DNA from 2 places in the Isachenkonia alkalipeptolytica genome. Region 1 is predicted to be linked to the other one. Evidence: riboswitches for the same ligand, from Rfam matches in the RefSeq annotation. Region 1 holds a riboswitch; the other holds the start of a gene.
The links. A riboswitch is a leader RNA that binds a small molecule or an ion and turns the genes downstream of it on or off. The one in region 1 is predicted to bind cyclic di-GMP.
Positions count from the first base shown of each region.

Region 1 (4,215 bases):
TCCGAATACCATGGGCTTCGATTTTAAAAACCCGGGGATATTCTTATTCAAACTGATGGGATGGATCAAAGAGTCAAATAAACTTCCATGGGGACAGATATTTCCACACCAGTATCGCCCTTTGAAAAAGGATGTTCCAATAAGTCCCGCCATAATACCGATCACCGCCAAGCCCAGCTTCGGTTCTACAAAAGTGCCTCCCAGGGCCACCAGCACTGTAAAAATCCATCCGTATTTTCTAAGGGTGGTAAATACACGATTCGTTTTAATATAATATGTTGCCAAACAATCACCTCCATGTTATTCCCACCCCGTAGGGGGGCGGTATTATTCATTATAAGATTAATCCGGTCTTTTGTCAAAGGATTTTTTCAATAGTAAATGCCTGTTGAACATCAAAAAAAACAGCCCCCCCGGACTCATTCCGTAAAAAAACCTTAAGAGTCGGGAACACGACTCTTAAGGGCTATCATACAGTTTCAAGGCTTCTCCGTTTTATTCATCATTGTTCCCGGGAGTAAAGGGAAATTTCATTTCTTCCCTTTTCCTTCGACTCATAAAGGGCTTTATCCGCCCGGTCGATGAGCTGTTTTCCCTGGATTCCTTTTATTGGTTGGAGGGTGGCCGCTCCTATGGATAGGGTGATGTATGGTGAAACCTGGGAATATCCATGGGAGAGCTTCAACTCCCGGATCCTTTGCTGAAGGATTTTCGCCACCATTAGCGCCCCCTCCTGATCGGTGTTGGGAAGAAGCACTACAAATTCATCCCCTCCGTATCGGGCCACTAAATCCGTTGAACGCTTTAAATTTCCTTCAATGGTTTTGGCAATCCGTTGAAGGACTTTATCTCCATCTAAATGTCCGTAATGATCGTTATATTCTTTGAAAAAATCAACATCCAGCAGCAACAGGGATACTTTTTCTCCTCCCCGATGGGCATTATTCCAGACGTATTCAAAGTTTTTATCAAAACATCGCCGGTTGGGAATGTTGGTCAGTCCATCTAACTCCGAGAGTTTCTGGAGTTTTGAGTTCACAATCTTTAACTCCTCCTCCGCTTTTTTTCGGGTCTTTATTTCCTTTTTCAACGCTTTGGATTTTTGAGCGTTATTAATGGCAATGGCCAAATAGGAGGACAGGGTTTTTAACGTTTCCAGCTGATGTTTGCTGTAGACGTTTTTCTTTAAACTCTGTACGGTCACCACGCCGATGGCCTGATCCTCCACCATCAAGGGACAGAAGAGGACCGATTGCATGGGCTCCCCTACGGTATGGGAAGTCCCTTCTAAGTAATTGCTGTACTCCAAGTCCACATCATTGATCAGTACATCCCTCTTATTTTCCAAACACCATACTGCCCAACTATTCTTACTGTCCACGGGCACTTCAAAAGTAGGCTGTTTTTCACCCTTTTCAATGAAGAGCTCGTAGCGGATTTTTTGATTATTATTATCCAACAAACCAATTCCTAAGACCATGGCCTCCATCAGTTGATTCAAGTTTTCATATAACAGATCAAAAATTTGTTCTAAATCCAAGGTGGCGGTTATATTCTGTCCGATTTTCCCCACCACTTCCATCTGCTTGTAAGTATAGCGAAGCTCCTGGGTCATTTTTTCCAGTTCCTTTACCAGATGGCGATAGGTTTTCGTCTCTTTTTGAGATTTTTCCAATTGCAGTTGAAAGGAAACACTTCGGAGTTTCTCTTCTCTTCTTCGGGCCTCGGATTTTGTCGTGGTTTCATAAAAGGCTTTGTAGTACTTATAGGCTAAGAATTCCTCGCCCATTTGTTCATATACCTGAGCCATGGATGCATAAAGATCGGAAATCAACGCTTCTCCATCGATGCTTTTTGCAATTTCAAGAGCATTATTTACATGTCCGATGGCTTCCTTTAGATTGTTTTTCTCCAGCATGATCTCATAAAGATCTTTGTAAACCACCACTTGGTGATGGTAATCCTTGGTCTCTTGGGCAAGATTCAGACTCTTATAAAATTCCTTAAGAGCGGCTTCCGGGCTTCCCTGATTTTTATACATTTTCCCAAGCAGATGTAAACTATAGGAATACATGACTTTTGCTTCTTTTTCCTTGCAAATTTCCAGAACCTTGTCGATGTTCTCTTTCGACTCCCTCCAATTCTTCTGCTCCATATAGACTTCCGCGGAATTAAAAAGAGGTATGGCTTGCCCGTAATTGTCCCGATTTATTTCGTATTTTTCAAGGCTGTCCCGATAATAGCCTAAGGCGGTGTCCAAGTCATGGAGCTCTTTATGAAGGCCTCCTAAATTGTTTAGAATCCCTGCTTCCAACTCCGGTAGTTCTTCGCTCCGGGACATTTCCAAGGCCTTTCCGTAGTAATCCATAGCATGATCATAGGTTTTCATATAAAGATAGACATTGCCCAAAGCGTTCAGGGCTTCGGCTTCAATACCGCCCTTTGGAAGGAGTTTCGAGGTTTCCAGAGACAGATTTAAGGCTTCAATGGCTTCGTTCAGTTTCCCCGTTATCCATAAGCAGCGACCGATCCGGGTTAGGGCTTCGGCTTTCTCTTGTTTGTAGAAATTCATCTCCGCAATTTTCAGGGCTTCTCTTGCCATTACCAAAGCCTCTTCCGGATGACTTCGTTCCTTGAGTTTGGCCTCCTCTAACAGATTTCCCACTTTGGTTTTTCGGTTTACGGTTCTCTGTTCTTCCTTTGTTTTCAACGCTCCCTGCATCTCTTCCCTCCTCCTGAAACCATAAAAAAACCTCCTTATACACAACAACGAGGCAAATAAGTTCGCAGCTGGCTACCATAGTGAACACACTTTAGGCCCTGTTAGCTTTGCGTCTTTGCCTTTCGGCAAATTTGCCTATTCAATTCTAATTATCCCTTTATCGGATGTTTACCGCAGGTCTCCTCGATTATTGAAGACTCTGCATAAAACATTTACTAGTACTATTATACCATTTATTCTGTCAATTACAATGAATTTCTTAGATTTTTCAAAATATTTCAATGAATTGGATGAAACGACCTAACCAACCTACTCTTGGGCGCTTCCCCGCCCTTAGAAAACCTCCCTCTGTTCGTTTACCAGGAGATCAGAAACCTCCACGATCATCTCTTCCAAAGCTTTCTCTGTAATTCCAAGGTTATCCAGAGCTTGGGAGTTAAACCGGTAGTTCAATCCTTCTACCCCTACATTTTCAATCAGCATCATGGTAATGGCATCAGCCACGTGAACGATAGACACCAGTTCCCTATATTCTAGGGCATCTTGGGGCCGATGATGATAGGCGATGGCCTCCCGCAAACCCTCCGGCAGATTCCACTTTGTTGCTATCCGGTATCCCACCTCCGCATGATTAAACCCTAAAACCGCTTCTTCCCCTTGTAAAAAGCTGATGTTTTCCTTTTCAACCTTCTCTAAAATCACCTGATAATCCTCTTTTATGTGATAATCCAAAATAACCTTACCGATATCCCTTAAGAGCCCGGCGATATAAGCCTCCTCCACTTTTTTATACTTGATTTTCTTTGCCAAGTACCGGGCAATAATAGCCCCGGACTGGGACTGTCGCCACAGGTCCTCCTTTTTAAGGCCGTAGGACTCGAGATCCTTGATATACATCGTATTTACGGTGCTGGCCAAAACGATGTTTTTGATCGTATTAAAACCGAGTAGAATCACTGCCTGGGATACGGTGCTGATCTTGCTGGGGTATCCGTAGTGCAAAGAATTTGAAAGCTTCAATACCCGGGTGGTCAGACTTTGATCCTTTAGGATTTCCCTTTCCAGGTCCTTAATATCCGATTGGGGATCCTCCGTTAGCCGAATGACATTTTGCAGTGCTACAGGCCATGACGGCATTTCTTCAATATTTTTCAGAATTACTTCCATACTCACCTTTGTCATGTTGACTCCCCCTTTCTAGGATCTTTCCTTTGTGACAATCTTTCGTTCAAAAACTTCGTTGAACAAACGGGAACTTAAAATAAAATCCGCCGTGGCCTTATTCGGTGCCACGGGAATATCATATAGGGCGGCAATTCGCAAAAGCGCCTTGACATCCGGGTCATGGGGCTGAGCCTCTAAGGGATCCCAAAAGAAAATCAGCATATCGATTTCCTCCTCGGCAATGGCGGCGCCTACCTGCTGATCTCCCCCTAAGGGGCCGCTTTTATATCCTTCAACGGAAAGTGATGTATGCTTTTCCAACAGTTTGG
Region 1 covers NZ_SUMG01000001.1:106,619-110,833, reverse strand. The annotation lists gene ISALK_RS00520 (FAD-binding oxidoreductase) at 1-285, opposite strand, end outside; gene ISALK_RS00515 (diguanylate cyclase domain-containing protein) at 503-2,722, opposite strand; cyclic di-GMP riboswitch class I at 2,783-2,868, opposite strand; gene ISALK_RS00510 (HDOD domain-containing protein) at 3,056-3,904, opposite strand; gene ISALK_RS00505 (methylglyoxal synthase) at 3,920-4,215, opposite strand, start outside.

Region 2 (4,215 bases), on a different contig from region 1:
TACCCTTCCAAACTATAGGTGATTCGAAGCATCTCTTCGATGGGTATGATTCCTTTTAGGACCAGTTCCTTACTGGCATCCCTCAGGGTGTTCATCCCGTCCCGGATGGCGATATCCTTAATGGAGTCGATATCCTTACCTTCATTGATCATATTTCGAATGGTTCGATCCACCACCATGACTTCATGGACGGCGGTTCTTCCTTTGGTGCCGGAGCCGCCGCATTTGGTGCAGCCCTTTCCTTTATAGATGGTGGTGCCTTCGGGTATGCCGCCCAGGCGGGCATTTCGCTCGTCCACCTCATAAGGCTCTTTGCAGTTGTTACAAACCTTTTTTACCAACCGCTGGGCCATGATGCCCACTACCGATGATGCGATTAAGTACGGGTCCACCCCCATGTTGACCAATCGGCTGATGGTACTGGCGGTATCGTTGGTATGGACGGTACTAAGCACCAAGTGACCGGTGATCGCCGCCCGTATCGCGATGGTTACGGTGTCACTGTCCCGAATCTCACCTACCATGATGATGTCCGGGTCCTGTCGTAGGATGGATCGTAGGCCTGTGGCGAAGGTAAGGTCCGCCTTCGGGTTTACCTGTACCTGGTTTACGCCGTCTAAGGAGTATTCCACCGGGTCTTCTACGGTTACGATGTTTCGGTCTTCCCGGTTCATCTCGGCAAGGACCGTATACAGGGTGGTGGATTTACCACTTCCCGTAGGGCCGGTGACGAGAATAATTCCGTTGGGGTTTCGGGTAATTCTATCAAAAAGCTCTAGGTTTCGCTCGGTAAAGCCCAGTTCCTCCTTGGTTAACATAAAACTGCTTCGATCCAGAATTCGAATTACCACCTTTTCCCCGAAAACCGTGGGAAGGACGGATATTCGCATGTCAATTTCCCTGCCGTCGATGTTTTTTTCCACCCGGCCGTCCTGGGGTTTACGCCGCTCGGAGATGTCCATTTTTCCCATGATCTTGATTCGGGTAACAATCGCCGAGTGGGCGGCCTTGGCCGGGCGCATGACTTCGTGTAAATCGCCGTCGATTCGAAAGCGAACCAATAGTTTCTTCTCGAAGGGTTCGATATGTATATCACTGGCCTGTTGTTTTACTGCCTGGCTCATGATAGAGTTGATCAGCCGTACAACCGGGGCATTGTTGATATCATTTAGGGTGGCTTCATCCAGACCTTCCAGCTCTTTTACGTCGTACTCGCTGGTAAAGTCCTCAATGGCCTTTTGAGCGTCCTGTTTTTCAAAGAAATAATCAATGGCGTCTTCAATTTCTTTGGTTGTTGCGATGACCGGCTCCACTTCCCGACCGGTTGCCAGTTTTACATCATCCATGGCGTAAACGTTTAGAGGATCGTTCATGGCCAGGGTTACGGTTTTTTCTGTTGCCTTTACGGGAATTATAGTATGACGCCGGGCTAAGGCTTCGGTGATCAGATTCGGTACCTCGGATTCGATGGTACCCCGGTCGATTTCCTTTTTTGGAATCCCCAGTTGAAACTCCAGGACTTCGATGATTTCCTCTTCCGTTACAAACTTTTCCTGTACCAGCACTTCTCCCAGTTTCTTTTTATTCTGCTTTTGTATTTTTAAGGCCTGTTCCAAGTTTTCGTTGGTTATGGCCCCTACGTCGACCAACAGGGTGCCCAGTTTTCGTTTTGCAGCCATAAGTCCACCTCTTTGTCCGAATTTTCTGTATCGTTTTCGTGATAATAAAAAAACCAACACTAAGGTTGGCCGGTTGCACTAGCTGCTCCGAATACCCCAAGTGCCCAGTTGTAAGGATATCCTTCTTAGCATCCAATCTATCTGTCCCTTATCTTTCGAAGGAAAACCATCGATTGCTTTATGTGATTTAGATATAGTTCTATTATACTACCTTTGAAAAAATTAACAATCTTTTTTTTGAGAAAATAACATATTTTTCAAAATTATTTAGATTTTTGTCTCCACGTCTTCGTTTCCCCCATTGTTTTCTCTAAAGAAACGATGATTTTGTAATGATCTTTGATTTATGTTATAGTTACCCCGTAGATTTCCCTTTAAACTCCCTTAGAGGATATATTTTGTAATTTATTTTTTCACAAATTACGTCTTTGCTTTCCTGATTTTAGACAAAAAATAAACCCCGGACACGGTAACATCTTAGGGTATTTTTACCTTTTGTTTACCTTGTTTTGCTTTTACTTTTCGATTAGGTTTCCTTTCGCTTCACCAAAATCACTTCATTGCCCGCCCGGTTGTAACAGACGTAGTCCGCCCCTTCCATCATGATTTTTAGGCCCCGTCCCGATTCTAAAAACAGCTCTTCGGGAGGGATGTTGTTGCTTTTTTCCTCCGCCCGCTGAAGTTTTTTGTTGCCGGGAAAGCCCTTGCCGTAGTGTTTGATCCGTACGGAAACCCGTCGGTCACTGAGTTTGGAAAGATTAATGGAAATGCTTCGTTTCCCCTTATTCTCATAGCCGTGAAGCACCGCATTGTTTAAGGCTTCACTGATGGCCATTTCGTATAGGTAATCATCCATCCCCATGCCCTCTTTTAAGATTTTCGAGATCATATCCCGGGTATATTTAATGGTTTCTACGTCTTTTATGCAGATTTTCAACATGGACTTCATCATGATCCTTCGCTCCTTATGGGTCAATTCCTATGATCAACTTATTTACTTTGTTTGTACCCGATTTTTCAGCGGTGTACCACATATTAAGAAAAATTTTCAAAATAACCGGAGAAATTTCAACCATAGGGCATAAAAAAGGGCATAAAAAAACCTTTATGTTTAGAAGAACATAAAGGCATATCCTACCGAAGATAGGATCATGGCCAAGGCAATGGCAAGAACAATGACTCGGCTCAAATTTTTATATTTCCGTGGTTGCAAAGTATTCACTCCTTTTTACAAAAGGTTTTCCTATAATTTTTATTATACCCATTGTAACATATATCCCGGGAAAAAGAAAAGGCGGGAAGAGTCGAAATTTTCTGTAGTATCTTCAGGCTGAATCCGTTATAATGAAGGTATTAGATCTTCGCCGAGAATATCCGGTGTTATCGTAAAAAGACGAATAGGGAGGTTTTTCTATGTTCTTACATTTGTTTCGTATCCTTTCTGTACTACTGATCCTCTCCTGGATTCCCCTGCTGCTCCTTCCAAAATCCGTGATTACCCGAAAACTCCTTTTCCATAAGAATTACTGGGTTTTGCTGGGAAGCCTGTACTTTTTAACCCTGTTTTTCTTCGGCTGGGAAATCAACTGGCTGTCTTTGATCATTCCTTCCATCGACGGGGTTCGGGAGGTCTTTACCCATGAAAATCTGCCGCTGTTCGCCTGGTTACATATGGTCATAGGGAATCTCTTTTTCGGCCGCTGGATTGCCACCGACGGCTTTAAAAAGGGGTATTTTCTCTTTCCCTTTATGCTGATCACCGTGATTCTCGGCCCTGCGGGACTGACCCTGTATATGCTTTTCGATAAGAAAAAACTGGCGGAGCGGGAGCGGCGCCGGGCTCGTAAGGAAGCGGCGGCCAGTTATTAGAAAGGCTTTTCCCTCTTGACTGTCGTCAAATGATTGTCGTCAAGCGACTCCCCCCTAATTCACCACCGCTAACCCCTACCGAGGACCCTGCTTACTTGTTAGCGAATCTTTATTAGCGGCGGATCAGCCCCCATCGGCCATCGACCTGGACCGGGGCCCTGCCGCTACTAAAAAAGTTGCCCCGCTGAAATTGAAAGGGATATAACAGGTGGCCGGCTTCGTTGATGTAGCTCCACTTGTCCCCTTGTTTTACGGCGGCGTAGCCTTCGGAAAAGTCCAGGGCGCCGTCAAATATGGGATCGACCACCAGGCTTCCTTCGGAATCAATGTAGCCCCAGTTTTCATCGATGCGGACCCGAGCGAAGCCTTCCCTAAAGGGCAGGGCCTGATCAAAGCTTTTGGATATTACGGTTTCTCCTTCATCATTGATGTACCCCCAGGCGTCCCCGGTCATGACCGGCAGGAGGCCTTCTTGTTTGTCCAGGGCAAAATCATACTCCAGGGGAATGACGGTCTCCCCTTCTTCGTTAATATAGCCCCATTTTCCGTCGCGCTTTACCCGGGCCAGGCCTTCGGAGAAGCCCTCTGCCGCATCAAAGGACAGACCGATTACCACTTCCCCTTCCCGATTGATGTATCCGTAGCCCCTAGGGCCCTTCACCGCCGC
Region 2 covers NZ_SUMG01000002.1:350,325-354,539, forward strand. The annotation lists gene ISALK_RS03390 (GspE/PulE family protein) at 1-1,679, opposite strand, end outside; cyclic di-GMP riboswitch class II at 1,738-1,822, opposite strand; gene ISALK_RS03395 (ATP-binding protein) at 2,206-2,631, opposite strand; gene ISALK_RS03400 (abscisic acid-deficient protein Aba4 family protein) at 3,093-3,548, shown strand; gene ISALK_RS03405 (WG repeat-containing protein) at 3,661-4,215, opposite strand, start outside.
Region 2: it holds a riboswitch for cyclic di-GMP, as region 1 does, so the genes downstream of both, ISALK_RS03390 (GspE/PulE family protein) here and ISALK_RS00515 (diguanylate cyclase domain-containing protein) in region 1, are expected to answer to the same signal.